DNA from 2 places in the Caulobacter sp. GW821-FHT11A05 genome. Region 2 is predicted to be linked to the other one. Evidence: predicted binding sites of a transcription regulator. Region 2 holds the regulator's gene; the other holds the start of a gene.

Region 1 (7,145 bases), on a different contig from region 2:
CCTAAAGAGAAAGGGCGGGACCGTTTCCGATCCCGCCCTTCCCATTCTCAGAAGCTGAGCTCGTGGACTAGAAGTCCATGTCGCCCATGCCGCCCATGCCACCCGGCATGCCGCCGCCGGCGCCGCCGCCGCTGCTCTTCTTGGGAGCCTCGACGATGGCGGCTTCGGTGGTGATCATCAGGCCGGCGACCGAGGCCGCGTCCTGCAGAGCCGTGCGGACGACCTTGGCCGGGTCGATGACGCCGGCCGCGACCATGTCGACATACTCTTCGGTCTGGGCGTTGAAGCCGAAGGTGGCCGACTCGCTGTCCAGAACCTTGCCGACCACGATCGAGCCTTCAACGCCGGCGTTTTCGGCGATCTGACGGATCGGGGCCTGCAGGGCGCGACGGACGATGGCGATACCCTGGGTCTGGTCGGCGTTGTCGCCCTTCAGGCCGGCGAGGATCTTCGAGGCCTTCAGCAGGGCCACGCCGCCGCCGGGGACGATGCCTTCTTCGACGGCCGCGCGGGTCGCGTTGAGGGCGTCATCGACGCGGTCCTTCTTTTCCTTCACTTCCACTTCGGTCGAACCGCCGACACGGACCACGGCAACGCCGCCGGCCAGTTTGGCCAGGCGTTCCTGCAGCTTTTCCTTGTCGTAGTCGCTGGTGGTGTCTTCGATCTGCTTCTTGATCTGGCCAATGCGGGCTTCGATGCCCTCCTTGGCGCCGACGCCGTCGACGATGGTGGTGTCGTCCTTGGTGATGGTGACCTTCTTGGCCTTGCCGAGCATCTCGAGGGTGACGTTCTCGAGCTTGATGCCGAGGTCTTCGCTGATCACTTCACCGCCGGTGAGGACGGCGATGTCTTCCAGCATGGCCTTGCGGCGGTCGCCGAAGCCCGGAGCCTTGACGGCGGCGACGCGCAGGCCGCCACGCAGCTTGTTGACCACCAGGGTGGCCAGGGCTTCGCCTTCGATGTCCTCGGCGATGATCAGCAGCGGACGGCCCGACTGCACGACGGCCTCGAGGACCGGCAGCAGGGGCTGGAGGCCCGACAGCTTCTTCTCGAACAGCAGGATCATCGGCTCTTCGAGCACGACTTCCATCTTGTCGGCGTTGGTAATGAAGTAGGGCGACAGGTAGCCGCGGTCGAACTGCATGCCTTCGACGACGTCGAGTTCGGTCTCGGCGGTCTTGGCTTCCTCAACCGTGATGACGCCTTCGTTGCCGACCTTTTCCATGGCGCGGGCGATCATCTCGCCGACTTCGCTGTCGCCGTTGGCCGAGATGGTGCCGACCTGGGCGATCTCGCTGTTGGCCGAGACCTTCTTGGAGGTCGACTTGATTTCGGCGACGACCTTGGCGACCGCCTTGTCGATGCCGCGCTTCAGATCCATCGGGTTCATGCCGGCGGCGACCGACTTCAGGCCTTCGACGACGATGGCCTGCGCCAGCACCGTGGCGGTGGTGGTGCCGTCACCGGCCTTGTCGTTGGTCTTCGACGCGACTTCGCGGATCATCTGGGCGCCGAGGTTCTCGAAGCGATCGCTCAGTTCGATTTCCTTGGCGACCGAGACGCCGTCCTTGGTCGAGCGCGGGGCGCCGAAGGACTTTTCGATCACGACGTTGCGGCCCTTGGGACCGAGGGTCACCTTCACCGCGTTGGCGAGGATGTTGACGCCGCGCAGCATGCGGTCACGGGCGTCGGAGGAGAAATAGACGTCTTTGGCGGCCATGTTGGTTGCCTTCTTTCAAAAATGAGCTGGGAGGAAAGGGTCGAGGGTGCGGGCCTTAGGCCTCGAGCACGCCCAGGACGTCGCTTTCCTTCATGATGATCAGGTCTTCGCCGTCGACCTTGACCTCGGTGCCCGACCACTTGCCGAACAGGATCTTGTCGCCGGCCTTCAGTTCCAGGGCCTGGACCTTGCCGCTTTCGTCACGCGCGCCGGGGCCGACGGCGACGACTTCGCCTTCCTGCGGCTTTTCCTTGGCGGTGTCGGGGATGATGATCCCACCTTTGGTCTTGGACTCTTCTTCGACGCGCTTCACCAGGACGCGGTCGCCAAGGGGGCGAAATTTCATCGGGTCGTCTCCGTCATAACGGTTGGCTTTATTTGGGTCGCCGGCATGGGAGAGAGCGCTGTTAGCAGTCCTCTCCCGTGAGTGCCAACGGTGGCGGGGAAGTAGGAGGGGGGCGGTGGGGAGTCAAGGGTTGGGCCCTTCCCTTTTCTCCGATCATCCCGACGCAAGTCGGGACCCAGCTGGCAAGCCGGAGGTGAATTCAGCTCTGATCAGAGCCGACGCCCATGCATAGTGGACACTGGGTCCCGACTTTCGTCGGGATGATCGGAATTTAGAGAATGATCTCCAACAGCATCACCCTGTTCCGCATCGCCCTGATCGTCCCACTGTTCTGGCTGCTGCTCGGCGGCCAGGGCTGGCCGGCCGTCGCCGTCTACCTCGCGGCCGGCCTCCTCGATGTCGTCGATGGCCAGGTCGCCCGGCGCCTCAATGAGACTTCGAAACTCGGGGCCATGCTCGATCTGGTCGGCGACCGCCTGCTGACCTTCACCATGGTCCTCGGCCTCGCCGTCGCCGGCGCCCTTGACGGCTGGGTGGCGGCGGCCGCCGCCGTCCTGGCCGGCCGCTGCTTCGTGGTGGCGACGCTGAACGAGGCGCTGGGACCCGACCACAGGGTCGGCGGCGCGAAGCTGGAGGCCGTCAAGATCGCCTGCCAGTTCGCCGGCCTGGCCCTGCTGGCCGCGCCGGGCTTCCCGCTCGGCCCCATCCAGTCGTTCGCCCTCGGCGGCTGGTTGGTCGGGATCTCCGCCCTGCTGACCCTGGTCACCGTCGCCGGCTACCTGCGCACGGGCCTGGCCCAGCTGCGGGCCGGCTGAAGGCAAATTCCAATCCCGGGGGCCCCTTCCCGCCCGCCGACGCCGCCGTCGGAGCCGCGGCGAACCGAGGGTGGTCATCAGCCTGCGAAAAGGGTGGTCCCGATGGGTCGAAACAGCCCGTCAGGCGGACCTCCGACGGGTCTCCGGTTGGCGCTAGAAAATTGATTTCCCTGACCTATTTCCGCCCCTCGGTATCCCCGACCGCGCCGACGGCGTATAATGGACGCCGCTTCGATAGCGCCGCGCCGCCCCCTCACCTCGCAATTTTGGCCCCAAACCTCTACATAGCCCGCGATGACGACCGCTCTCGCCCCTTCCGCGATCGACGCCGCCCTGGACGCGGTGCGGGGCGCCGTGCGCCTGCCGGCCGGCAGCCGGATCGTGGCGGCGATGTCGGGTGGGGTGGACTCGACGGTGACCGCCGCCCTGCTGGCCCGGGCCGGCTACGACGTCGTCGGCGTCACCCTGCAGCTCTACGACCACGGCGCCGCCATCCAGAAGAAGGGCGCCTGCTGCGCCGGCCAGGACATCCACGACGCCCGCACGGCGTCTGACGCCATCGGCATCCCGCACTACGTCCTCGACTACGAAAGCCGCTTCAAGGACCAGGTCATCGAGGAGTTCGCCGACGCCTACCTGCGCGGCGAGACGCCGATCCCCTGCGTGCGCTGCAACCAGACGGTCAAGTTCCGCGACCTCTTGGACGTCGCCCGCGACCTCGGCGCCGTGGCCATGGCCACCGGCCACTACGTGCAGCGGGTGGATGGCGAAGGCGGCCCGCAACTGCGCCGCGCCGCCGACCCGGCCAAGGACCAGAGCTACTTCCTGTTCGCCACCACGGCCGACCAGCTCGACTATCTGCGCTTTCCGCTCGGCGGCATGTCCAAGCCCCAGGTCCGCGCCATCGCCGCCGAACTGGGCCTCACCGCCGCCGACAAGCCCGACAGCCAGGACATCTGCTTCGTCCCCGAGGGCAAGTACCACACCGTCATCGACCGGCTGCGCCCGCAAGGGGCGCAGCCGGGCGAGATCGTGCACATGGACGGCCGGGTGCTGGGCCGCCACGAGGGCGTCACCCGCTACACCATCGGCCAGCGCCGGGGCCTGAACATCGCCGTCGGCGACCCGCTGTTCGTGACGCGGATCGACGCTGATGCGCGCCAGGTCATCGTCGGCCCGCGCGAGGCCCTGCTGACCACCGCGCTGACCCTGAAGGAAACCAACTGGCTGGGCGAAGACGGCATCGACGCCGCCTGCGCCGCCGGCCGCCCGGTGCTGGCCCGCGTCCGCTCGACCCGCGAGCCGGTCCCCGGCCGGCTGACTCTGGTCGACGGCCAGGTCGCCGTGGCGCTGGACACCCACGAGGAAGGCGTCGCCCCCGGCCAGGCCTGCGTCCTCTACGCGCCCGAAGCCCCTGACCGGGTGCTGGGCGGCGGCTTCATCGCCACGGCGGTGCGGGCGGAGCTGGCCGCTTGATCGACATCCCGGTCGGCGTCAGCCTCGTCATCATCGGGCTGCTGTGCCTGGCGGTGCTCGGCCGCGGTCTGATGACCGGGACCCTGAGGGTGTTCTTCACCGACAAGCCGGACATCGTCCGCGCCGAGGAGCCGCTGCGCTTCTGGACCCAGTTCTGGGGCATCGGCGTCGTGGCGGCGATCGCGCTGTTCGTGGCGGCGCTGCTGCTGACCTAGGGAGCAATGCTGTGAAGCGGCTGTTCAGATGGTTGATCCAGGCCGGGCTGTTCCTTCTCAGCTACGTTCCAATCGTTGCAGCCTGGGCTTGCTACGACCTCTATACCGTGCCCTGGATTGAGCAGCGGCCCACCAGCGCGCAGTTCGACTGGTATGTCGGCACAGGGGTAGGCTTTCTGATCGTCGCTGCATTCTATCTCAGGTTCGTCCGGATGCGCGTTGATCCTTGGATCTACCAGCGCCTGCCAATCCTGAAGGCAACCAAGACCAAGAATTCTAGCGCGGACTGAGGCGCTGCTGCTTCAGCCTTGGAGTTTAGGGGACACTATACTTAATTCTGCTCATGGGCCGTGGCGGCAGGCGGGCGGGTGGCCGGAATTAAGTATAGTGTCCCCGAAATTCCCGCCGGCGGCTGAGGAGACACTCTGACGACATCGCAGCGGGGAACGGCTCTCATAGCGTCAGCCTTGCGCCGACGCCTTCCCCCGCTAAAGTGCGCCGACTTCAAACAAGCGTACGAATTTGGGGAAACTTCCATGGCCGACGCCGCGCCCAGCGCCCAGGACCTCAACAGCGGCACCGAGCCGCTCGACGAGCGCACCCGCCTCGACGAGGACAAGCTGCTGCCCTGGCTGCAGGCCAACGTCGAGGGCTTCGCCGGGCCGCTGGAGATCCGCAAGTTCAAGGGCGGCCAGTCCAACCCGACCTATCAGCTGGTCACCCCCGGCCAACGCTACGTCCTGCGCCGCAAACCGCCGGGTAAGCTGCTGCCGAGCGCCCACGCCGTCGACCGCGAGTTCAAGGTCATCTCGGCCTTGAACAAGGTCGGCTTCCCGGTCGCCAAGGCCTACGCTCTGTGTACGGACGATGAGGTGATCGGCACCTGGTTCTACGTCATGGAACAGGTCGAGGGCCGCATCCTGTGGGACGGCACCCTGCCCGATTACAGCCCGGCCGAGCGCCGAGCGATCTACGAGGCCGAGATCGGCACCCTCGCGGCCCTGCACAACGTCGACTACAAGGCCATCGGCCTGGAGGACTACGGCAAGCCGGGCAACTATTTCAGCCGCCAGGTGAACCGCTGGACCAAGCAGTACCAGGCGAGCGAAACCAGCGTCATCCCCGAGATGAACAAGCTGATCGCCTGGTTCCCCGACCACACGCCGGAAGACGACATGACCTCGATCGTCCACGGCGACTACCGCCTGGACAACATGATCCTGCACCCCACCGAGCAGAAGGTGGCGGCGGTGCTCGACTGGGAACTGTCGACCCTGGGCAACCCACTGGCCGACTTCTCCTACTTCCTGATGAGCTGGGTGATGCCCAGCCAGGAGCGCGGCGGTCTGTCGGGCATCAACGACCTGACCGCCTACGGCATCCCGACCATCGAGGAGGCCGTGGCCCAGTACTGCAAGGCGACAGGCCGCGACGGTCTGCCCAACCTCGACTGGTACTTCGCCTACAATCTGTTCCGCCTGGCCGGCATCTGCCAGGGCATCGTCGGCCGGGTGCGCGACGGGACGGCGGCCAGCGCCCATGCGGCGACGATGGAAGCCCGGGTGCCGGTGCTGGCGCGGGGCGCCTGGGAGTTCGCCCAGAAGGCGGGCGCGTAAGGGATAGGCAGCGCCGCCCTGGCGGTGCAATCTGACCCAAAGTAAGGTTTTCTGGGGCTGTAGATCATGAAATCCACCTTCAAGGCCGGCCTCGTCGCCGCCGCGCTTGGCGTTCTGGCCCTGGTCGGGGTCGCCGACGCGCAAGGCCAGTCCAGCCCCCTGACCTACATCCAGGCCGGCCGGGTGCTGGCCGACCCGGCCACCGGCAAGGTCGAGACCGCCCGCACCATCGTCGTCGAGAATGGCAAGGTGCTGCGCATCGAGGAGGGCTACACCTCCGCCCCCGGGGCCAAGGTCATCGACCTGAAGGACAGCTTCGTCCTGCCCGGCCTGATCGACAGCCACGTCCACCTGACCAGCCAGAACGGCCCCAAGGGCGCGCTGGAGCGCTTCACCAAGACCAAATCCGACTACGCGCTGGACGGCGCCTACTACGCAAACCTGACCCTGCGCGCCGGCTTCACCACCGTCGCCGACCTCGGCGGGTCCAACGAAAGCGTCTTTGGCCTGCGCAACGCCATCGCCGCCGGCCGCATCCCCGGCCCGCGCATCGTCGCGGCCGGCTCGGCCGTGTCGGTGCATGGCGGCCACGGCGACGACGCCAACGGCGTGCCCGAGGCCATGGTTCACCTGTTCCGCGACAGCGCCACCTGTTCCGGGGCCGACGACTGTCGCCGGGCCGTGCGCGAGCAGGTCCGCTCCGGGGCCGACGTCATCAAGATCACCGCTACCGGCGGCGTGTTGTCGCCGACCAATGCCGGCCTCGCCAAGCAGTTCAGCGACGATGAGCTGAAGGCCATCGTCGAGACCGCCCACTCCATGGGCCGCCGGGTCACCGCCCACGCACACGGCGGCGACGGCATCAACGCCTTCCTCAAGGCCGGCGGCGATTCCATCGAGCACGGCACCTACCTCGACGCCGAATCGATCAAGCTGTTCAAGGCCAATGGCGCCTGG
Region 2 (23,105 bases):
GACCCGGGCGAGGCCAGCGAGAACAGCAGCATCAGAAGGAAGAGGGCCTGGTTCTCCCCGGAACTGAGGAAGTCCCGAGGCCCCTCCTCATCGATGTCGATTTCCCAGACCCCGTTCCGGAAGATGATCTGGATGCTCCGACTGTCAGGCCCGTCATCGTCTTCCTCGAACACGTATCGCCACTCCTCCTCGATCGAGGTTCCGGCGCCGCAGGCTGATTGATGGAGCGAGAATTCCTTCTTGTCCGGCCGGCCGACCGGCCCCTGTCCGCCAGCCATGTCGAACGACAAGGCCTGAAGGCGATCGATAACCACCCGCGACAGGCTTTCGCCGAGGTTCTTCGGGCTCTCGCGGACGTCCAGACCGGTCCCCCAGTCATACATGTCGGTGTTAATGTAGGAGAGTATCGGCGGATTGGGCAGCTCTCCCCCCGGGAACTGGCGGCCCTCGGTGCGCGGCGACTTCCACCATTGATCAGCCTCGGTCGGTCCCCTTTGGCGCAACTCGGCCGGCCCGGCCTGGCGATCGAGGCCAATGAGTTCCGGCCGGCTCCAGGCGATGAGCGCGGCCAGGGCCTCGATGCCGCCGACAGCCTCCGCTTCTTGCCGTACAATGATCCAGTCGGCGCGGAGCAGCCAGTCGCTGGTGATCGCCGCCTTCAGTGTTTTGACGCTCTTCTGGTCATGCCGGCAGAGGAACTGGATGCTGAGGCGCCGGCCCTGACTGATCGGGGCCAACGCCAGCCAGCGCCCGATTTTTCCGATAGGGTCCGGCAGGAAGTGATCCTGCGAGATCGCCGACGCGTCGAGGGTCTTCAGGGCCGTCGCGAGCAGCGCCGAGTCGGGGGCCGTCAGCGCCTCCAGCCATGCAAGATCGCTGACCGCCAGCCAGAGGTCGATCTCGATGGTGACCTGCTCTCCGAAGCTCAGGTCTCCCTGCTCAAGGATCGGAAGGTGACCCAGCAGGGACAGCGCCTCCAGCACACGAGACTTTCCGACGCCGTTGTCGCCGCGCAGAATATTCAGGCCATCGGCGAAACGAACTTCCTTGAGGCCCATGAGGTGGCGGCCAGACACCCTTTCAATGATCATCGTGGGCGCCCTTTCCCGGACCTTCGCCGAAAGCGATCGTCGCGAGAGTCGCGAGAACGATGACGATCTCGAAGATCAGGACCGTCAGCGTGATGTCCGCCTTGTGGGAATAGTCGCTGCCCCAGACCATGCTCATCTTCACCAGCGCGCAAAGGACGGACCCGGCCGCACAGAGGATGAGCAGGGTCGAGGTATGCTTATGCCGTTGGTAGGAGACGCCGATGTGGGCCTGGACCGTGCGGTAGACCTTCCGGGAGTACAGCTCCATCCAGAGCAGGCAGCCTAGGGCTATGGCCAGGTTCAGATGGCCTATGAGGGCCAGGAGCTTTCGACGGCTGAAGAGTCCCTGCTCCACATCCCAGGCCGCTCCAAGATAGGTGAAAATCTCAATGTGGCCCGCGATCAGCACCCAGATCTGGCCATAGGTGTAGATGCCGAAGACGGCCAGGAAGGCCTTCGGGGCGATGAAGCCGAGGTTGTCGAGGTTTTCACGCAGGAACAGGCCGAGCGACAAGGTCAACAGGCCGGAGCAAAGGCCGATCTTGGCCGGACCCGCGAAATCCTTGACGTCGTCGAACCAGATTTTACGACAGACCAGGGTCTCAGCGTCACAGATGTTCAGCCCGATATGGACCACGATATAGACACCGACGTACAGGAGGCAAAGGCCGGCCGTTCCGTTGAATATCCGCGAGAAATGACCCCCGCCGGCCTTGGACGGCTTTGTCTGCGGCAGCGATGAGGCCGGTGCGGTCGTCGATGCTTGGCTCATCGTGTCCCCCCGAGGCCCGTTGCAAAGATGGTTGCAGGCTATCGATAAAGTTGCAAGTCTCCGCGGGACGCCAGGGGGATGTCCGTTTGGAGTATGTGGTCGCCTGTACCGTCATGGGCCTGGGCATAGCCATCGACGTCATTCTGGCCACCCTGGCGCGCTACCGGATGCTGGGCCTCAACCGGGAGGGATTCGGCTGGGTGTGGAAGATCACCTTCACCCACATCGCCTTTCCGGTCGTTGGCTACTTCCTCGCCATCTATCTGATGGCCCTGCAGGCGGTGCTCAAGCCGCTGGTCGGCCTGCTGGCCTCGGGGCTGCTCTGTTGGCTTCTGTGGACCGTGGCGCGGGATATCCGGCGCGACGCAGCCACGGTCGAAGAGGAACCGCCTGGGCCGGCTACGGTCGGTTGGACGCTCGTGCTGGCCGTCAGCTGGGACGCCCTCTTTTCCGGGCCTGCCAAGGCGGCTCAGGCGGTCGGATGGTCGGAGCAGCAGGTTCTGTGGTCGTTTCCGATAGCCGGCGTCGTTGTTGGGGCTGGCGCATCGGCCGCCCTGATGTTGACCTCACGTCTGCGCAGGGTGGCCGACGAGCGTCGCCTGAGTGCGCCTGGCCCCGGAAACCAGGGTTGGCAGACCCTCGGGATCGTCATCGAAATCGGCGTGTTCGCCTACTTCCTGGCGTTGGCCTTCCTGCGGCTCGTTCTGGGCCTGACGGAATCCATTCCAATGGCGATGGCCGCCGCCGGACTGATCACCGCGGTGATCGCCATCTGGCTGGGACGCGACATTCCCAGAGCCCTGGCGAACCGATCCCAGTAGCCCTCAGGCCTTGGTGTCGATCGCCTCGCCCGACACCTCGCCGGTGCTGGAATAGGGGTTGGCCGCCGTGTTCGCCGTCTGCTCCGGCGCGCCGGCGCCCGAGCCCTTGGCGGCGACCACCACCATGGCCGGACGGACCAGCCGGCCGAACAGGGAATAGCCCGGCTGCAGGGTCTTGATCACCGCCCCGGCCGACACTTCGTCGGAGCTCTGCTCCATCATCGCCTGGTGCAGGTGCGGGTCGAACTTCTCGCCCGTCGCCGGGTCGACCTTCTTCAGGCCGTTGCGCTCAAAGGCCTCCAGAAGCTTCTTCTGGGTCATCTCGATGCCGACCACGAAGTTCTTGACCACCTGGTCCGGACTGTCCTTCGGCGCGTGGGCCGTGGCCTGGCCGAGGTTGTCGGCGGCTTCCAAGAGGTCGCGGGCGAACTTGGTGATCGCATAGGCGCGGGCGTCGTTGACCTCGCGCTCGGCCCGACGCTTGGTGTTCTCCGCGTCGGCGGCGTAGCGCAGGGCCTGGTCCTTGAGGGCGGCGACCTCGGCCTTCAGGGCCTCGATCTCACTGTCGGCTTCGCTGAAGTCGATGGTGTCGTCGTCCTGAATCTCGCTCGGGTTCGTCTCGTCGGTCATACCTGGTCTCATCCGTCCATCATCTGGCCCAGCACCCTGGCGGTATAGTCCACCAACGGGATAACGCGGGCATAGTTCAACCGCGCCGGACCGATCACGCCGATCGCCCCCAGCACCTTCTGTCGGCCCGACATATAGGGAGCCGCGATCACAGCGGAACCCGAAAGTGAAAACAGGCGCGTTTCGGCGCCGATGAAGATGCGCACCCCCTCGGCCTCTTTCACCCCGTCGAGCAGGCCGATCAACTGTTCCTTCTGCTCCAGATCCTCGAACAGGCGGCGGATTCGCTCCAGGTCCTCGGCCGCCGCGCCGTCGATCAGATTGGCCTGGCCGCGCACGATCAGGGCCCGGGCGTCCTCCGCCCCGCCGCCCCAGGCGGCCAGCCCGTCCTCGACCAGCCGGGCGGCCACCGAATCCAGCTCCTGGCGAGCCAGCGCCAGCTCGCCGCGCATCTCGTTTCGGGCCTCGGACAGGGTGCGGCCCTGCAACCGGCTGGCCAGGAAGTTGGAGGCCTCGGTCAGGGCCGCCGGGGTGATGCCCGGTTGCAGCCGCATGATGCGGTTCTCGACCGCCCCGTCTTCCAGCACGATGACCACCAGCGCCCGGTCGGGCCCCAGGGCCACGAACTCCACATGCTTGACCCCGGCCTCGTGCGACGGCGTCACCACGATCCCGGCCCCGCCGGCCAGGCCGGAGAGGATGGCGCTGGCCTCCTGCAGCGCCTCCTCCATCGAGCCGCCCTTGGATTTCAGCCGCCCTTCGATGGCGTTGCGCTCGGCCTCGCCGACATCGCCAACCTCCAACAGGCCGTCGACGAAGAGGCGCAGGCCGGCATGGGTCGGCATCCGGCCGGCGCTGATGTGCGGCGCGTTGAGCAGGCCAAGCGCCCCGAGATCCTGCATGGTGTTGCGGATCGAGGCCGGCGACAGATGCACCCCGCCCTTGGAGATGGTCCGTGAGCCGACCGGCTCGCCGGTTTCCAGATAGCTCTCGACGATCCGGCGAAAGATGTCGCGCGCCCGGCCGTCGAGGTCCGACAGGCTGGGGGTCTGACCCAAGACACTTTTGGGGGGACCGGGGAGGAGAGGGTTCATACGCTTCCTATAGGCCCGGTGGACGCCGGACGCCGCATCTAGGATAAGCGGCCACCTTCGGCGCGCAAGCCGCGCCCTGTTTTACCAAGGATGCCCATGCGCCCCTCGACCCGCGCCCCCGACCAGCTGCGCCAGATCACCCTGGAAACGGCGGTCAACCGCTATGCCGAGGGCAGCTGCCTGATCACGGCGGGCCACACCAAGGTTCTGGTCACCGCCAGCGTCGAGACCGGCGTCCCCGGCTGGATGCGCGGCAAGGGGGCCGGCTGGGTCACGGCCGAGTACGGCATGCTGCCGCGCGCCACCCACACCCGCGGCCGCCGCGAGGCCGCGCAGGGCAAGCAGTCGGGCCGCACCCAGGAGATCCAGCGGCTGATCGGCCGCTCGCTGCGGGCCGTGGTCGACATGAAGGCCCTGGGCGAGCGCCAGATCGTGCTGGACTGCGACGTCGTCCAGGCCGACGGCGGCACCCGCACCGCCGCCATCACCGGCGCCTGGGTGGCCCTGCGGCTGGCCACCAAATACCTGCTCGACGAGGGGGTGCTGACCACCGACCCGATCATCGACCAGGTGGCGGCGGTGTCCTGCGGCGTGTTCGACAACACCCCCGTCCTTGACCTCGACTACGAGGAGGACTCGGCGGCCGAGGCCGACTGCAACTTCGTGCTGACCGGCAATGGCGACATCGTCGAGATTCAGGCCACCGGCGAGAAGCGCGGCTTCACCCGGCCGGAATTCGAGAGCCTGTTCGGCCTGGCGGAAAAGGGCATCGGCGAGCTGTTCGCCATGCAGCGGGCGGCTTGCGGACTGTAGAAACGGGGACACATTGAAATCGCAGATTTCAATGTGTCCCCTCTTCCTGCGCACCTACTCCTCATCGTCCCCATAATCGCTCGGCCCCGGCTCGAAGCTGAGGATGTCCCCCGGCTGGCAGCCGAGCTCGCGGCACAGGGCGTCCAGCGTCGAAAACCGGATCGCCCGGGCCTTGCCGGTCTTCAGGATCGACAGGTTGGCGATGGTGACGCCGACGCGGTCGGCGAGTTCGGTGAGCGACATGCGGCGCTCGAGCAGCACGCGGTCGAGGCGGACGTGAATGGCCATTTGCGCGCCCTCAGATCGTCAGTTCGGCTTCGTTGCGCAGGCGGGCGCCCTCGCGGAACACCTCGGCCAGCACGAAGACGACCATGACGGAAAACCAGGTGGTCAGGCTCCAGCCGCCGTTGGCCCGGTCGACGTCGGGAGCCAGCAAGGCGACCGCGCCCCAGAAGATCCATTTGCCGAGCTCCAGCCCGGCCAGGATCAGCCCGATCAGCCGAAGGCGGCCGACGTTGTCGGGATGGAAGGGATCGCCCGCGGTCAGGGTCTGGCCGATGCGGCGCAGGTTGCCGACGATCAGATTGATGCCCGTGCAGTAGAGGGCGAAGGCGAACAGGCCGGCGGCCAGCACGGGGCCCTTCTGGCCAAGCTCGCCAATGTCATCGATCTCGATCTTGTCGATGATGTCGGTGTTGAAGCTGAGCAGCAGCATGGCGATGCCGAACAGGGCGGCGAAACCGATGACCACCCACAGCACATACCAGGTCACGTCGAGAATGATCTTGAGCAGGCTCGACACCGAGCCGGGTCCCAACGTTCTCATGACCTCTGCGCCCCTGAAACTCACAATGCCCGCGATGGGGGCCGCCTGCCGCCCGCCGTTGCCGATTCCGTGGTTCGGATCGGACGGCGAGCATGCCTCGGCGGCGAGCCTCACGGAAGCCCGCCGGTTACAGCGATTGCGCGACGAAGGTGTAGGCGGCCAGCGGCATCACCAGCACGACGGCGGTGTAGACCAGGGCGACGGCCAGGCGGTCCACGATGGAAGTCACTTTTCCGAAAGACATTTGAGTAGTCCCTCTTTGGTTTGTGGGGAGCGGCGGAAGCGCCGTTCCATGAGCGAGGGAATAGGCCCGCATCGTTTGGCGATCAAATTACATATCGTTTAACGATATTAAACTCACGTAACTTAGTTACCGGACGTTCATGAGTTCCTCCCTCCCCTTCATGGGGAGGGACAGCGAGGCGGAGCCTCGCAGGGTGGGGAAGTCGGATGCCGAGCGCCCAAAGCTCGTGCGCCTGGAAACCCAAGGCCCGCCAACTTTCGAGCCTGAACCTGACTTCCCCACCCTGACGGCTTCGCCGTCTGTCCCTCCCCATAAAGGGGAGGGAGGTTGTAGCGCTGCCCGACATCCGCCATTTGAACTAGGTTGCACATCGACCGACCCGCCGGAGCCCCGATCCATGCGCCTTCTGCTGACCGCGACCCTCGCCCTGATGACCCTCGCCGGCGCCGCTTCGGCCCAGGACGGCGCGGCCCTGTTCAACGCCCAGTGCAAGAGCTGCCACACCCTGACCGGGACCAACGGTCCGGCCGGCCCGAGCCTGAAGGGCGTGGTAGGGCGCAAGATCGCCGGGTCGCCGGGCTACGCCTATTCCAAGGCCCTGTCGGCCAAGGCCGGGACCTGGAGCGACGCCCAGCTGGACGCCTACCTCGCGGGCCCGGCCGCCTTCGCGCCGGGGACCAAGATGTTCAACAAGGTCGCCGATCCCAAGGCGCGGACGGCCATCGTCGCCTATCTGAAGACTCAGAAATGACCCTTCGCCTCGCCGCCCTGCTGACCGGACCCCTGCTGCTGGCCGCCTGCGCCAGCACCGGCGGCGAGCGCGCGAGCCTGCCGATCCCCAAACTGCCGCCGCCCGCCTCGGCGCCCGGCGCGCCCGCCACGGCCCCAGCGATGGCGGCCCCGGGAACCAATCCCGACACGCTCCTCTACCGCTGCGCCGGCGGCAAGCGCTTCACCGCCGCCTGGGGCCTCCCCGGCGACCGGGTGAAGGTGACGGCCGGCGGGACCAGCCAGCTCCTCGCCGCCCGGCCGGCGGCCAGCGGCGCCCGCTACGGCGAGGGCCCGTTCCAGATCTGGGGCAAGGGCGACGAAGCGGTGCTGGAAGGTTTCCCGGGCGGCCCCTACAAGGCCTGCCGGACCGACTGATGGACGCCTTTCCCGCCTTCTTCCCCCTCGAGGGCCGCCGCATCGTCATCGCCGGGACCGGCGAGGCGGCCGAAGCCAAGGCGCGCCTGTTCGAAGGCTCGCCGGCCCAGGTCGTGCGGCTGGAAGGCAGCCAGGCCTTCCTGGTCGGGGCCTATGGCGGCGCCCTGCTGGCCTTCATCACCGGCGACGACCTGTTCATCCAGGCCGCGGCCGGGGCGGCGCGGGCGGCCGGCTGCCTGGTCAATGTCGTCGACCGGCCCGAGCTCTGCGACTTCAACACGCCCGCCGTCATCGACCGCGGCGCCGTGGTCGCCGCCGTCGGCACGGCCGGGGCGGCGCCGATGCTGGCCAGCCTGCTGCGCAACGACATCGAGGCCCGGGTGCCGCCCGGAGCCGGCCGTGTCGCCGTGCTGCTGAAACAGCTGCAGGGCGAGGTGCGCGCCGCCTATCCCGACCTCGTCGCCCGCCGCGCCTTCCTGCGCTCGGTGCTGTCGGGCGAGGCGGCCGAGGCGGCCATGGCCGGCGACATGCCGCGCGCCGAGACCCTGCTGCGCGCCCAGCTGGAGCGGGGCGGCGATCCACTCGGCCGGCTGAGCTTCGTGGCCGGGCGTGGCCCGGGCGATCTGCTGACGCTGCGGGCGTCACGCGCGTTGGCCGAAGCCGACGTCATCTGCGCCGACGCCGACGCCGATCCTTCCGTGCTGGCCCTGGCCCGCCGCGACGCCGGCCGGCTGGCGCCCGAGCAGTGCGATCCCAAGTCCCTCGCCGCCCTGGTCCGCGCCGGCCGCCAGGTGGTGCGGATCATCACCCGCGCGCCCGACGTCTCGACCTTGCGGGCCCTGGCCGCCGAGGATGTCATGGTCGAGGTCATGCTGGCGGCGCCCGGAACCTGATGGGCGGGCTGATGGGACTGACGGCTCAGGATATCGAGATCGTCCTGCTGTCCCTTCGGGTGGCGGCCGTGGCCACCCTGGTCGCCATGCCGCTGGCCTTCGCCGCCGCCTGGGCCCTGGCCCGGGGACGGTTCTGGGGCCGGGGCCTGCTCGACGCCCTCATTCACCTGCCGCTGGTGCTGCCGCCGGTCGCCACCGGCTACGCCCTGCTGCTGCTGCTCGGCCGTCAGGGTCTGCTCGGCGAACCGCTGTCGAAGCTGGGCATCGTCCTGGCCTTCGACTGGACCGGCGCCGCCCTGGCCGCCGCGGTCATGGCCTTCCCGCTGATGGTGCGGCCCATGCGCCTGTCGATCGAGGCCATCGCCCCGCAGGTCGACCAGGCCGCCCGCACCCTGGGGGCCGGGACCTGGGCCCGGTTGACCCGCGTCACCCTGCCCCTGGCCCTGCCGGGCGTGGCGGCCGGGGCCGTGCTCGGCTTCGCCAAGGCGCTGGGCGAGTTTGGGGCCACCATCACCTTCGCCGCCGCCATTCCCGGCGTCAGCCTGACCCTGCCCTCGGCCATCTACCAGGCCATCCAGACCCCCGGCGGCGAGCAGCGCGCCGCCGCCCTGTGCCTGGTGGCGGCGGGGATCGCCGTGGCGGCGGTGATTGGCGCCGAGGCGCTGACGCGCTGGGCGCTCAAGAGGGCAGGCGGTTGAGGAAACGGGGACACATTGAAATCGGAGATTTCAATGTGTCCCCTCTGACCGCTCTCAGAAATCCAGCGACCGCCCCTTGGTCTCCTTCAGGAACAGCAGCGTCGAGAGCACGCTGATGCCGGTGAAGAAGATCGGATAGGCCAGCCCCGCGTAGATGTTCCCCGTCGCCGCCACGATGGCGAAGGCGCTGAACGGCACGAAGCCGCCAACCCAGCCGGTGCCGACGTGATAGGGCAGCGACAGCGCCGTGTAGCGCACGCGCGTCGGGAACATCTCGACCAGGGCCGAGGCCTGCGGCCCGTACAGCGCCGTCGCCGCTATGGTGAAGACCAGCAACACGCTGAACAGGCCCCAGAAGTTGACCCGGGCCGGATCGGCCTTCAGCGGATAGCCGGCCTGCGCCAGGGCGGCCTTCAAGCGGCCCTCGACGCCGGTCTTGACGGTCTTCAGCGAGGCCTTGTCCAGCCCGCCGCCCTCGACGCTGACCACCTCGGTCTCGCCGATCTTCACCCGGGCCAGGGAGCCGGCCGGGGCCGCCTCGTTGTCGTAGGAGATGCCGCTGTTGGCCAGGAAGCTCTTGGCGATGTCGCAGCTAGTGACGAAGGCGGTCTTGCCGACGGGATCGAACTGCAGCGAGCAGGCGGCCGGATCGGCGACGACCACCACCGGCGTGTTGCGGGAGGCCTCGGCCAGGCCCGGGTTGGCGAACTGGGCCATCATGTGGAAGCCGGGCAGGAAGGCCAGCAGGGCCAGCACCATGCCGAACCACATCACCCATTTGCGGCCGTACCTGTCCGACAGCCAGCCAAAGAAGACGTACATCGGCGCGCTGGCCAGGGTGACGACCATCATCAGCTCGTTGACCGTGGCCGGCGGGACCTTGAGGAATTTCTCGAGGAAGACCGGGGTGTAGAAGAAGGCGCAGTACCAGACGGCCCCCTGGGCGAACATGATGGCCAAGAGGGCGATCAGTACCAGCTTGAGGTTCTTCCACTGGCCGAAGGCCTCGCGGAAGGGGTGTTGCGACTGTTCGCCGGCCGCCTTCAGCTTCAGGAAGCTGGGGCTCTCGGCCAGTTTCAGGCGCATGAAGATGGAGATGGCCAGCAGGCCCGCGGAAACGAGGAAGGGCACGCGCCAGCCCCAGGCCTTGAAGGCTTCTTCGCCGATCAGGGTGCGGGTGGCCAGGATGACGCCCAGGGCGCCCAGCAGGCCCAGCGCAGCCGAGGTCTGGATCCAGCCGGTCATCAGGCCGCGCTTATTGGCCGGCGAATGCTCGGCGACATAGATGGCCGCTCCGCCGTACTCGCCACCCAGCGCCGTGCCCTGCAGGATGCGCAGGATGATCAGCAGGATCGGCGCGATGATCCCGGCCTGGCCATAGGTCGGCAGCAGGCCGATGGCGAAGGTCGCTCCGCCCATCATGGTGACGGTGATCAGGAAGGCCGCCTTGCGCCCGACCTTGTCGCCCATCCGCCCGAAGATCAGGGCGCCCAGCGGCCGAAACGCGAAGCCGGTGCCGAACAGGGCCAGGGCCGCGATCAGGGCGGCGGTCTCGTTCAGGCCGGTGAAGAAGACCTGGGAGATGATCCCGGCCATGCTGCCGAAAATGAAGAAGTCGTACCACTCGAAGGCCGTGCCGGCCGAGCTGGCGGCGACCACCGTGGTCATCGAGACGCCTTCACCAGAGGCTTCGGGCGGCGCCGCTTCTGGAGTCACGGGCGCCGTTTCAGCGGTCTGGTCGGTCATAGGCATCCTCCCCCGAGGGTCAGCAAGGGAGGAGGTCTAGCATTGCAACCGCTTGCAGCGAAAGCCGATCAGGCGACAACGACCTGTGGCGCCTCATCCTGCGGCAGGTCCTGGGACAGCCGGGCGATCTCGGCCAGCAGGGCGGCGGGCGACAGCGGCTTGGAGACCACCCCGTCCATGCCGGCCGCCAGATAGGCCTGTTTCTGGTGCGACATGACGTTGGCGGTCAGGGCGATGATCGGCGCCTGGCAGGCCGGGGCCGGCAGGGCGCGGATACGGCGGGCCGCCTCCAGCCCGTCGATGCCGGGCATCTGGATGTCCATCAGGATCAGGTCGTAGAGCCCGCCCGCCGCCGCATCGACGCCGGCCAGGCCGTCGCAGGCCACGGCGGCCTCCGCCCCCAGGGTCTCCAGCAGGCGGGCGGCGATCATCTGGTTGGTCGGATTGTCCTCGACGACCAGCACCCTCAGGCCCGCCAGGACCCCGTCGAGCGGCGAGGCGTCCTCGGCGACGGTCGGCCGCGCCACCGGCGCCGCCACCGTCAGCACGAAGGTCGAGCCGAGGTCCGGCGTCGAGGTGAAGCAGACCTCGCCGCCCATCAGCTCCGCCAGCCGCCGGGTGATGGCCAGGCCGAGGCCGGAGCCGCCAAACTGCCGCGTCGTCGAGGCGTCGGCCTGGTGGAAACGTTCGAACAGGCTTTCCTGGGCGGTCAGCGGGATGCCGACGCCGCTGTCCTCGACCTCGAACCTCAGCAGCGCGCCCTCGCGCCGGCAGCGCACCGTCACCTGGCCCCGCAGGGTGAACTTGACGGCGTTGCCGACCAGGTTGAACAGGGCCTGGCGCAGCCGCAGGCCGTCGGTCTCCGCCCAGCCCAGGCCGTCGGCCCCTTCCAGCACCAGGCCGATGGCCTTTTCCGCCGCCTGCGGCCGCAGCATGCGCACGACGCCGTCGGTCAGGGCGGCGACATCGACCGGCCCGATGGCCAAGTCCAGCTTGCCCTCCTCGATGCGCGAGAAGTCGATGACCTCGTCCAGCAGGGTGGTCAGCATCCGGCCGCATCCCAGGGCCTCGGAGAGCAGCCGCCTGCCGTCCTCGGTCAGGGGCTCGCGATCCAGCAGATGCATGACGCCCAGCACCCCGTTCATCGGGGTGCGCAGCTCGTGGCTCATGTTGGCGAGGAAGCGCGCCTTGGCCTCGCCGGCCGCCAGGGCGGCGCGCTCGGCGTCCATCAGGGCCAGTTCCTGGCGCTTGCGGGCGTCGATGTCCATGACCAGGCCGACGCCCCGGCGGGAGGCGACATCCAGGCTGTAGAAGACCCGCACCCAGCGCTCATCGCCGTCCGGATGGAAGATGCGGAATTCCAGCGGGTCGGTGGTTTCCCCCCGGGCCCAGCATTCGTTGGTCTCAACGACGACCTGCCAATCGTCCGGATGGACGAAGGGCCAGACGCTCACCGCGACCTCATCGAAGGTCATGTGCCGGCCGACCAGCTCGTAGAACTGGTCCGAGGCCCAGAAGGTGCGGTGGGCGTGGTCGATCTCGAAGGCGCCGGCCTCGGCCGCGCGCAGGGCCAGCTTCAGGCGCACCGCGTTGGCGGTCAGTTCCTCGGCCAGGTCGCCAACCCGTTGCTGGCCGCGCAGGGCGGCGTCCCGCGCCTCGGCCAGTTCGGTGACGTTCTGGGAAATGCCCTTCAGCGCGTACATCTCGCCGCGCTTCTCGGTGCGGAAGGTGGCCCGCATGGTCAGCCAGCGGCCGTCGGCGGTGCGGATGCGGTGTTCGATGGTGGCGCCCTCGCCGGTCTCGGCGCCGCGCACGAAGACCTGGCTGACCTCCTCGCGCTGGGCCGGGTCAAGCACCTGGAAGAACTTGTCGGGGGTGTCGATGTCCTGCTGGGGCCAGCCGAACAGCTTGAGCACGTCCAGCGACCAGCCGATGCTGTCGGTGGTCGGCTCATAGGTCCAGGTTCCGATGCCGGCGGCGTCGGCCAGCATGATCTGGTCGCGGCGCGCCGCCTCCAGTTCGGTCGACCGGGCGTGCTGCTCATGGACATCGCGCATCACCCCGACCACGTCGCCGCCCTCGGCCAGGCGGTTGCGGCCCTCGAACCAGCGCCAAGAACCGTCCTTCATCTTCACCCGGGCCAGGTTCACCGCCTCGCCCTGCTCGGCCAGCACGGCGATCATGGCGTTGAGGGCGGCGCGGTCGTCGGGGTGGATGAATTTGTGGGGACTGCGGCCGATCAACTCCCCGGCCGTCCAGCCGGTGACCTTGGCCCAGGCGGGATTGACCGTGACGAACCGGCCGTCGCGGACGACGCAAAACAGGTCACGGCTGTTCTCGAAGAACCACCGAGCCGCGTCCGTTCCCTCCGGCGAGATGGAATTTTCCCCGCTCATTGCCCGCAACTATCCGGCCAAAGGCGTGAACGAAGGGTTCTGCGCGTTGCCCTTGCGTCAGGCCGTCGCACCCGCCGCACAAAAGGACGGCCGCGCCCGTCGGGGGGATGACGGGCGCGGCCTGGGATACCGGTTCTAGGGGGTGTCCGCCTGGAGGAGGATCGAGGCGATCAGAACCGGACCGTGGTGGTCAGCGTGGCCGAACGGGTGTCCCCCGGGATGGCCCAGCCAAAGCCGGAGTTGGAGCGGATGTTGGTGTAGTATTCCTCGTCCGTCAGGTTCTTGACGTTGAGCTGTAGGCCGACCCGGTCGTTGATCGTCCAGGTCACCGAGGCGTTCATGATCCAGTAGTCGTCCGAGTGGAGCAGCGGGGCGATGGCGCTGGCCTGCTGGAAGGCGTACTCGCCCGAATAGTTGGCCCCGATGCCGGCCATCCACTGGTCGTTGAACTGGTAGGTCGTCCAGATATTGAAGGCGTGCTTGGGCGTCAGCGGGATCGGGTCGCCCTTGGTGAAGTCGACGTTGTTCGGCGGCAGGGCCGTGTTGGCGATGTTCTGCAGGATCTCGCTGTCGAGGTAGGTGTAGTTGGCGATCACCGTCCAGTTCTTCAGGATCTGGCCGCTGACCCCCAGGGTGACGCCGCGCACCCGGCTTTTGCCGTCCTGCTGCTGCACCGGGATCTGCAGGTCGTTCGAGGCCAGGCGGATCTTGCTGCGGGTGTTCTGGAACAGCGCCCCGGTCAGCGACAGGCGACCGTCGAGAAGGTCCCACTTGGTCCCCAGCTCGATGACTTCGCCCTCTTCCGGATCGAGGTCGCAGTTCTGGGCCGTGCCGGTCGCCGAACAGCCGCTGTTGACGGTGGCCTGCGACGGGGTGCTGACGTTGCCGTAGGCCAGGTAGATGGAGCCGTTGGCGGCCGGCTTGAACACCACCCCGACGCGGTAGGAGACGAGGTCCTCCTCGTTCTCGGCCCGGGTCGAGACGCCGGCGACGCGGGTCGGCGGGTTCGGGGCGGCCGGGGTGTAGGTGTAGGGGGTCGAGAAGAACTCGCCTTCGTTGTGCTCGAAACGGATGCCGCCGTTGATCGCCCACTGCGGGCCGATCTCGATGTTGTCGAACAGATAGACCGCCTGGTTGTTCAGCTCGCCGTCGCTGATCGTCGTCGGCAGATAGTTGACCGGCCCGCTGTAGACATTGACCGGGTTGGCGATCGAGATCGGCGCCAGCACCACCGTCACGCCCTGGTCGGTGCGCAGGATGTTGCCGGTGACCAGGTCGTAGGTCTCGTTCGAGAAGGCCGCGCCGAGCACCAGGTTGTGCTGCAACGGGCCGGTGGCGAACTTCCAATTGAGGTCGGTCTGGTTGATCAGCTGGGTGTTCTCGGTGTCGCGACGGTTGCCGCGCGGGCCGCTGGCGGTGGCGGTGAAGAAGCCGGGCGCGCCACAGGCGATGGGGGTCTGGGGGCTGGCGGGGAGGGTCTGCGGGTTGAAGCCGCTGGCCAGGCACCAGGCGCCCTGGGGGGCGTCGACGATGGTCGTCTGCTCGATCTTCTGCCAGCGGGCGGTGTTGGTCAGGATCAGGTTTTCGCTGAACTCGTGGCGCAGCTTCAGGGTCAGGCCGTCGACCGTGATCTCCTGGGTGTCCAGGTTGCGATAGCCGTAATAGCTCGACGGATCGACGCCCGGCAGCGGCCCGTTGAGGAAGGCGTTGCTGGCGTAGGGCACGCCGTAGCGGGGCGTGTTCTCGTCTTCCTGGTGGATGTAGGCGGCGGTGAACTGGGTCTTGCCGCCCAGGCCGAAGGTCACGGACGGGGCGAAGCCCCAGCGCTCGTAGGTCTCGACATCGCGGCCGGGGACATCGTTGGCGTGGATCATGCCGTTCAGGCGAATGGCGATCTCGTTGCCCAGCAGCATGTTGGAATCGACCGTCAGGCGGCCGTAGCTGTCGGTGCCGATGCCGGCCGCGATCGTCGTGCGATCCGAGCCGGACGGACTCTTGCTGACCAGGTTGATGCTGCCGCCGACGCCGCCGGAGCCCGAGTAGGCGCCGTTGGCGCCGTTGACGACCTCGATCTGCTGCAGATTGAAGGTGTCGGTGCGGCTGTACTGGGCCGAGTCGCGCAGGCCGTCGGTGGTGATGTCGTTGTTGGCGCTGTAGCCACGCAGGTTGATGCTGTCGCCATAGCCGCCGCCGCCCTCGCCGGCCCCGAAGGTGATGCCGGGCACGGTCTGCAGCACATCGCGCAGGGTCAGCAGGTTCTGGTCGCGCAGGGTGCGGTCGGAAACCACGGTGATGGTCTGGGGATGGTCCAGCGGCTCGGCGGTCAGCTTGGGCGAGACCGGCTTGTCCTTGGCGCCCTTGATCTCGACGCCCGAGACGATGTCGGCGGCGTCGGCCTCGGCGGTGGACATCGGCGCCTCGTCGGCGGCCAGCGCCGTCCCAGCCAGGCCCAGGCCCGCGATCCCGGCCACGGCGGCGACCCCGAGAGCGCGCTTGGCGCGGGCGGTGACGCCCACCGGCTTGAACGAACGCATGTAGAACTGTCCCCAGACTTGAAGTCGTCGCCTGCGACAGCCCGTCGCGTGCGATTGCGAGGCGTTCTTAGTCGCACTGTTTCAAGCTTGCAATGAGAATCGTTCTCAAGATTCCTTTCCGTTGACTCCCGGGCCCCGCTGGGATCGAAGCGCCGCATGAAACTCAAGCCGGAAACTTTCGACGTCATTGTGATCGGCGCCGGCGCCGCCGGGATGATGTGTGCGATCGAGGCGGGAAAGCGTGGGCGGTCGGTGCTGGTTCTCGACCATGCCGCGACGCCTGGCGAAAAGATCCGCATCAGCGGCGGCGGCCGCTGCAACTTCACCAACCTCGAGGGCGACAAGGCCGACCGCTACCTGTCGTCCAACCCCCACTTCTGCAAGTCGGTGCTCAGTCGCTATCGGCCCCGCGACTTCATCGCCCTGGTCGAGCGCCACGGCATCGCCTGGCATGAGAAGACGCTTGGCCAGCTGTTCTGCGACGACTCGGCCAAGCAGATCATCGCCATGCTGCTGGCCGAGATGAAGGCGGCCGGCGTGGTCCTGCGGACGGGGACCGAGATTGACCGGGTCGAACAGACCGACAGCGGCTTCGAGGTCGCCGTCGGCGGCGGGCGGGTCGGCTGCGAGAGCCTGGTGGTGGCCTGCGGCGGCAAGTCGATCCCGAAGATGGGGGCGACCGGTTTCGGCTACGAGCTGGCCCGGCAGTTCGAGGTCGAGGTCACCGAGACCCGGCCGGCCCTGGTGCCGCTGACCTTCGCCGTGCATGTGCTGGACCAGCTCAAGCCGCTGGCCGGGGTGGCCATCCAGCAGGCGGTGGTCGGGGCCGGCAAGACCCGCTTTACCGAGGACCTGCTGTTCACCCACCGGGGCCTCAGCGGCCCGGCCGTGCTGCAGATCTCCAGCTACTGGCGCGAGGGCCAGGAGATCGTCGTCGACATGGCCCCCGGCCAGGACATCTTCGCCTTCCTGAAAGGCGCGCGGACCGAGCACCCCAGGAGCGCCCTGCACACGGTGCTGGCCTGGAAACTGCCCAAGAGCCTGGCGATCCTGGTCGCCGAGAGCCACGGCGCGCCCGGCAACATGGCCGACCAGTCCGACAAGGCGCTGCGGGCGGCGGCCGAGGCGGTCAACGCCTGGCGCATCAAGCCCGTCGGCTCGGAAGGCTATCGCACCGCCGAGGTCACCCTGGGCGGCGTCGATACCCGGGGCCTGGACCAGAAGACCATGGCCGCCCGCGGCGTGCCGGGCCTCTACTTCATCGGCGAGGTCGTCGACGTCACCGGCTGGCTGGGCGGCTATAACTTCCAGTGGGCCTGGGCGTCGGGGTTCGTCGCCGGGCAGGCGGTGTAGAACCCCTCCCTCCCCTTTATGGGGAGGGACAGCGGGGCGAAGCCCCGCAGGGTGGGGAACGCGGGTTCAAGCTGGGACGGTGAGGGGTCTTGGGGGTCTGGACGGTTGGCTCTGGGTGGGCTGCATCCGACTTCCCCACCCTGACGGCTTCGCCGTCTGTCCCTCCCCATAAAGGGGAGGGAGCGCGCGCTACCCCGCGATCTCCCGCGCGTCATAGGCGCCCTCGGGCTTCGGCCCCTTGCCGGCCAGCACTTCCAGCGTCTGACGGTAGCCCGGCCCGCCCGACAGGTCGAAGGTCGTGCCCACCCCAACCCCCACGCCCGAGCGATAGCCGCCCGTGCCGCCGCCGATGCCGATGGTCGTGCCGCCGCCGCGCGAGCCGGTGCGCTCGCCGAAGCGGTCGACCACCCGGAACCAGTCATAGCCGTCGCGGGCCACCACCTCGGCCGCCCGGCGCAGGGCGAAGTCGCTGACCTGTTCCGGCGGCGCGCCGGGGCCGCCCTGGAAGGTGACGCGGTAGCGGCCGGTCTCGATGCGGTAGTCGCTGAAGCCGACACCCCGGGCGTCGGCCTGGGGCCCGTAGGTGGTCGGGGTGGCGCAGGCTGTCACGCCCAGGGTCAGGGCGGCGAGGGCGCAGAGCATGGGGCGCATGGCGTTTCTCCTTGCCAGGAAAACCAGCTTCCACCGACCGAAGTTCCGCCTGCCGCATTGTCGCCCCGGCCCGGCGGGTCTAAGCGAACCCCCATCCAAGGGGAGCGCGCCATGACCTTCACCCTCGAAGCGATCGCCCACGTCCGCGGCGGCCGCGCCGAAGCCATCGACGATGACTGGGGCGGAAGCCGCGCCCGGCTGGTGCTGGCCGATCATCTGCCGGCCGAAGCCCTGGCCAGCCTCGGCGATTTCTCCCACGCCGAGATCATCTTCGTCTTCGACCAGGTGACGGACGACCAGATCGTCAGCGGGGCCCGCCACCCGCGCGGCCGCAAGGACTGGCCGCTGGTCGGCATCTTCGCCCAGCGCGGCAAGAACCGGCCCAATCGGCTGGGCGTCACTGTCTGTTCCATCGTCGCTGTCGAGGGCCGCGAGGTCATTGTCGAGGGGCTGGACGCCATCGACGGCACCCCGGTGCTGGACATCAAGCCGGTGCTGACCGGCTTCCTGCCGCGCGGCGAGGTGCGCGAGCCGGCCTGGGCCCGCGAGATCATGGAGGCCTACTGGTGAGACGGCCGCTGGCGGGCGTCCGCGTCCTGACCCTGGAGCATTTCGGGGCCGGACCCTACGCCACCCTGCTGATGGCCGAGCTGGGGGCCGAGGTGATCAAGGTCGAGGCCCCCGGCCTCGGCGGCGACGCCTCGCGGCCGACCGGGCCCTACCTGCTGGGCGAGCACGACAGCCAGTATTTCCAGACCTTCTCGCGTCACAAGAAGAGCGTGGCGCTGGACCTGAAGACCCAGCGCCCCGACTTCGAGCGGCTGGTGAAGGGCGCCGAGGTGGTGGTCAACAACCTGCGCGGCGACCAGCCGGCCAAGCTCGGGATCACCTATGAGGCGCTCAAAGGCGTGAACCCGGCCATCGTCTGCGGCAGCCTGTCGGCCTATGGCCGGAACAACAGCCGCGAGGCCTGGCCCGGCTACGACTATCCGATGCAGGCCGAATGCGGGCTGATGAGCCTGACCGGCGAGCCCGATGGGCCGCCCTCGCGTATGGGCGTCTCGATCATCGACTTCATGTCCGGCTCGACCTTCGCCTTCGCCGTGGTCAGCGCGTTGCTGTCGGCGCGAACCACCGGCGTGGGCTGCGACGTCGACGTCAGCCTGTTCGACGTGGCCCTGCACCAGCTGAGCTATCCCGCCATCTGGGCGATGAACGAGGGCCATCCGGCCACCCGCCTGCCGGCCGGGGCGCATCCGTCGCTGGCCCCGGTCCAGCGGGTGAAGACGGCCGATGGCTACGGCCAGCTGATGTGCATGACCGAGAAGTTCTGGCGGGAGCTGTGCGACCTGGCGGAACGGCCGGACCTGGCGGCTGATGCGAGGTTCGCCGACCTTGCCGCGCGGCGCGCCAACCTGGCGGCCTTGACGCAGGCCATCGACGGGTTGTTCGAGACGCGCACCAATGCGGAATGGACGGCGTTGCTGGCCGGCCGCGTGCCGTTCGGGCCGGTCAACGACGTCTTCCAGGCGCTGGACAACCCCTTCGTCGCCGAGGTGGGAATGCGCGACGTCATCGAGCACCCGGACCGGCCGCAGGGCCTGCATATGCTCGCGGCGCCGATCCTGATCGACGGGGAGCGGATGCCGGCGGTGCGCTCGCCGAAGCTCGGCGAGCATACGGATGAAGTCCTGGGTGAAGGCTAGCGGCAACGGAAACTCTCCACCCGCGATAGCGGGCGGAGGACAGGTTTCGAGCCTCAAGCGAGAAACCAGGAGGCGGGCCCCGCCGGCGGTGGGGAGGTTCCTCCTGAAACGGACTTGCCCCCCTCCTGCTCTGTCGCTCACGCTCCAGAGCGGTCCTCCCCCCGCAAGCGGGGAGAGAGTTTGACATCGCGCGCCGCCGGTTGCCTCCAAGGCCCACAGGCGTAACCTCCCCCCATGTCCCTGCTTCCCCCCGTGATGGAGGTCCGGTCCGGGCGCCAATGGCGCCGCGCCGGGACCGACCAGGCCATCGAGCGTCCCCTGGCCGACGAGGCCCCGATCGGCATCCTCTATGACGGCCGGCCGCATGCGGTGCTGATGGCCACCCCCGCCGATATCGAGGACCTGGCCGTCGGCTTCACCCTGTCCGAACGCATCGCCGACATCGACCAGATCGGCGATGTCACCGTGGAGGTCGTCGCCGAGGGGGTGCAGGTCGATGTGCGGCTGACGGCCGGCGGCCGGGCCGGACGGGCCAGGGCGCGGGCCCGGACGATGGAGGGGCGGTCGTCCTGCGGCCTGTGCGGGGTGCAGCGGCTGGCCGCCGCCGTGCGGCCGCTGGCGGCGCTGGCCGACGGGCCGACCATCCCCAGCAACGCCATCGCCAGGGCCTTCGAGGCGCTGGAGCGCGAGCAGGCGCTGGGAAATCTGACCCGCGCCGCCCACGCCGCCGCCCTGGCCGACGCCGACGGGACCCTGCGGCTGGTCCGCGAGGACGTCGGCCGCCACAACGCCCTCGACAAGCTGATCGGCGCCGCCGCCAGGGCCAGGATCACCGCCCCGCTCTGCCTGCTGACCAGCCGCTGCAGCTACGAGATGGTCGACAAGGCCGCCGTCGCCGGTTTCCCCATCCTGGCCGCCATCTCGGCCCCGACAGCCCTGGCCCTGCGCAAGGCCGAGGAGTCCAACCTGACCCTGATCGCCCTGGCCCGAGCCGACGGCTTCACCGTCTTCACCGGGGCTGAGCGGATCAAATGACCAAAGGCGTCAAGCCCTACACCCCGCCGGCCGGCGGCTGGGGGTCGCTGAAGGCCGTGGCCGGCGTGCTGGCCGACCAGGACACGGTGGCCAAGGGCGGCCAGGCGCTGCTCGACGCCAACCAGCCGGACGGCTTCGACTGCCCCGGCTGCGCCTGGCCGGACCCCAAACACACCTCCTCCTTCGAATTCTGCGAGAACGGGGCCAAGGCCGTCGCCTGGGAGACCACGGCCCACCGGGCCACGCCCGAGGCGGTCGGCGCCCACACGATCGCGCAGCTCTGGCAATGGTCGGACCACGACCTGGAGAACCTCGGCCGGCTGACCGAACCGCTGCGCTACGACCCAGCCAGCGATCGCTTCCAGCGGGCCAGCTGGGAGGAGGCGATGACCGCCATCGGCGCCGCCATGCGCGCCCTGCCCGATCCCAACCAGGCTGAATTCTACGCCTCCGGCCGCGCCTCCAATGAGGCAGCCTTCCTGTTCCAGACCTTCGGCCGGCGCTTTGGCACCAACAACTTCCCCGACTGCTCCAACATGTGCCACGAGCCGACCAGCGTCGGCCTGGCCGAGCAGCTGGGCCTGGGCAAGGGCTCGGTCAGCCTGGAGGACTTCGACCACGCCGACGCCATCTTCAGCTTCGGCCACAACCCCGGCACCAACCATCCGCGGATGATGTCGACCCTGCGGGACGCCGCCCGCCGGGGCGCCGCCATCGTCGTCTTCAACCCGATGCGGGAGCGGGCGCTGGAGAAGTTCGCCAGTCCGCAGGACCCGGTCGAGATGCTGACCCTGACCGGCACCGACATCGCCAGCCGCTACTTCCAGCCGAAGGTGAACGGCGACGTCGCCGTGCTGACCGGGCTGATGAAGCTGCTGATCGAGCGGGACGCCCTGGACCACGATTTCATCGCCCGGCACACCACCGGCTTTACGACCCTGGCCGCCCAGGTCGCCGCCGCCGACTGGGGCTGGATCGAGGCCCGCTCGGGCCTGACCCGGGCCGAGCTGGAGGACGCCGCCGACATCTATGCGCGGTCCAAGGCCATCATCCTCTGCTACGGCATGGGTATGACGCAGCATCGCTCGGCCTCCAGCCTGGTGCAGCAGCTGGCCAACCTGTTGATGCTCGGCGGCCATATCGGCCGGGCCGGGGCCGGCATCTGCCCCCTGCGCGGCCATTCCAACGTCCAGGGCGACCGCACGGTCGGCATCACGGAAAAGCCTTCGCCCGCCCTGCTGGCGGCCATGGAGCGGACCTTCGGCTTCAAGCAGCCGACCGCCCACGGCCACACCGTCTCCGAGGCCATCGAGGCCATGCGCGAGGGCACGGTGAAGGCGATGATCGCCCTGGGCGGCAACTTCGCCGTCGCCGCGCCCGACCCGGCCCTGACCTTCCCGGCCCTCAAGAGGCTCGACCTGACGGTCAACATCGCCACCAAGCTGAACCGCACCCACCTGTTGACCGGCAAGCAGGCCTGGGTGCTGCCGTGCCTGGGCCGCACCGAGATCGACGTCCAGGCCACGGGGCGCCAGTCGGTGACGGTCGAGGACAGCATGTCGATGGTCCACGCCAGCCGGGGCATGCGGCAGCCGGCCTCCGAGCATCTGCGGTCGGAGCCCTGGATCGTCGCCGAGCTGGCGCTGGCCACCTTCGGCGAGGACCGCCACGTCGACTGGCGCGGCCTGGCCGCCGACTACGACCGAGTGCGCGAGCTGATCGAGCAGGTGTTTCCCGAGCTGTTCGGGGATTACAACGCCCGTATCCGCACGCCGGGCGGTTTCCGCCTGCCGGTGCCGACAGCGGAACGGGTCTGGGCCACGGCCAGCGGCAAGGCCGCCTTCCTGCCCTATGCCTCGGACGATGCGGCGGTCGACGACCCGACGCGCGGCGATCCGGAGGTGCTGATCCTCACCACCCTGCGCAGCCACGACCAGTACAACACCACCATCTACGGGATGAACGACCGCTATCGGGGCGTGAAGGGCCGGCGCGACGTGGTCTTCGCCCATGCCGACGACCTGGCGGCGCGGGGCCTGGCCGACGGCGATCGCATCGACCTGGCCTGCGCCTTCGACGGCGGGGTGGAGCGGGTGCTGCGTGGCTTCACGGCGGTGGCCCGGGACCTGCCGAGGGGGTGCCTGGCGGCCTATTATCCGGAGGCCAATCCGTTGCTGGCTTTGTCGGAGCGCGATCGGAGGAGCGGGACGCCAGCGTATAAGTCGATGCCGGTGCGGATGACCAAGGCGGTCTGACTGCTCACGACGTCTGACGACCCATCCGGCGTCGGAACCCCGCCCAAGACCGCATCAGCCGCCGTGAGTGTCCCTTCTCCCACAAGGGGAGAAGGGAAGCCCAGAGGCGAACCGTTACGGCTGGGGCAGCTTCGCCAGCTCTTCCGCCGAAATCCCGCAGCCCTTCAGCACCAGATCCCCAACCTTGACCTCCGCCGCATACGGATAGACTCGGTCGCTCATGCCGTCGGAGCAGGTTCCCGCCGACAGGGTGGCCACCACGCTCGTGGTTCCGGCCTGGGCGGTCCAGATGGCCTTGCCGGAAGTGGCGGCCAGGCCGGCGTTGGTGGCGGTCACCGCCGGCTCGGGGTCGGGACGGGTCAGCACCAGGGTCGTGCCCTTCACGTCGAGCCGCCAGAAGG

What was found. Region 2 encodes HrcA, which represses chaperone genes, less so after heat shock. Its sites were predicted from a motif close to GTTAGCANTCNNNNNNNNNGANTGCTAAC; they were not measured.
Region 1: groES (co-chaperone GroES) is a predicted target of HrcA. The motif match lies at 2,127-2,155, and genes of this name have one in related genera.

The regions. Positions count from the first base shown of each region.
Region 1 is NZ_JBXASF010000032.1:102-7,246, forward strand. Features, by position in the region: gene groL (chaperonin GroEL) at 68-1,720, opposite strand; gene groES (co-chaperone GroES) at 1,776-2,066, opposite strand; gene AC1RSK_RS24105 (CDP-alcohol phosphatidyltransferase family protein) at 2,345-2,881, shown strand; gene mnmA (tRNA 2-thiouridine(34) synthase MnmA) at 3,176-4,357, shown strand; gene AC1RSK_RS24115 (hypothetical protein) at 4,354-4,572, shown strand; gene AC1RSK_RS24120 (hypothetical protein) at 4,584-4,862, shown strand; gene AC1RSK_RS24125 (phosphotransferase) at 5,109-6,188, shown strand; gene AC1RSK_RS24130 (metal-dependent hydrolase family protein) at 6,255-7,145, shown strand, end outside.
Region 2 is NZ_JBXASF010000009.1:148,828-171,932, forward strand. Features, by position in the region: gene AC1RSK_RS14515 (AAA family ATPase) at 1-1,091, opposite strand, end outside; gene AC1RSK_RS14520 (hypothetical protein) at 1,081-1,863, opposite strand; gene AC1RSK_RS14525 (hypothetical protein) at 1,950-2,684, shown strand; gene grpE (nucleotide exchange factor GrpE) at 2,688-3,314, opposite strand; gene hrcA (heat-inducible transcriptional repressor HrcA) at 3,323-4,408, opposite strand; gene rph (ribonuclease PH) at 4,505-5,221, shown strand; gene AC1RSK_RS14545 (helix-turn-helix domain-containing protein) at 5,276-5,509, opposite strand; gene AC1RSK_RS14550 (DUF2975 domain-containing protein) at 5,520-6,047, opposite strand; gene AC1RSK_RS14555 (c-type cytochrome) at 6,689-7,042, shown strand; gene AC1RSK_RS14560 (MliC family protein) at 7,039-7,437, shown strand; gene AC1RSK_RS14565 (precorrin-2 dehydrogenase/sirohydrochlorin ferrochelatase family protein) at 7,437-8,330, shown strand; gene modB (molybdate ABC transporter permease subunit) at 8,342-9,028, shown strand; gene AC1RSK_RS14575 (MFS transporter) at 9,083-10,774, opposite strand; gene AC1RSK_RS14580 (PAS domain-containing protein) at 10,843-13,170, opposite strand; gene AC1RSK_RS14585 (TonB-dependent receptor) at 13,341-15,704, opposite strand; gene AC1RSK_RS14590 (BaiN/RdsA family NAD(P)/FAD-dependent oxidoreductase) at 15,861-17,057, shown strand; gene AC1RSK_RS14595 (CC0125/CC1285 family lipoprotein) at 17,247-17,708, opposite strand; gene AC1RSK_RS14600 (SAM-dependent methyltransferase) at 17,820-18,278, shown strand; gene AC1RSK_RS14605 (CaiB/BaiF CoA transferase family protein) at 18,275-19,414, shown strand; gene fdhD (formate dehydrogenase accessory sulfurtransferase FdhD) at 19,649-20,449, shown strand; gene AC1RSK_RS14615 (FdhF/YdeP family oxidoreductase) at 20,446-22,704, shown strand; gene AC1RSK_RS14620 (COG3650 family protein) at 22,819-23,105, opposite strand, start outside.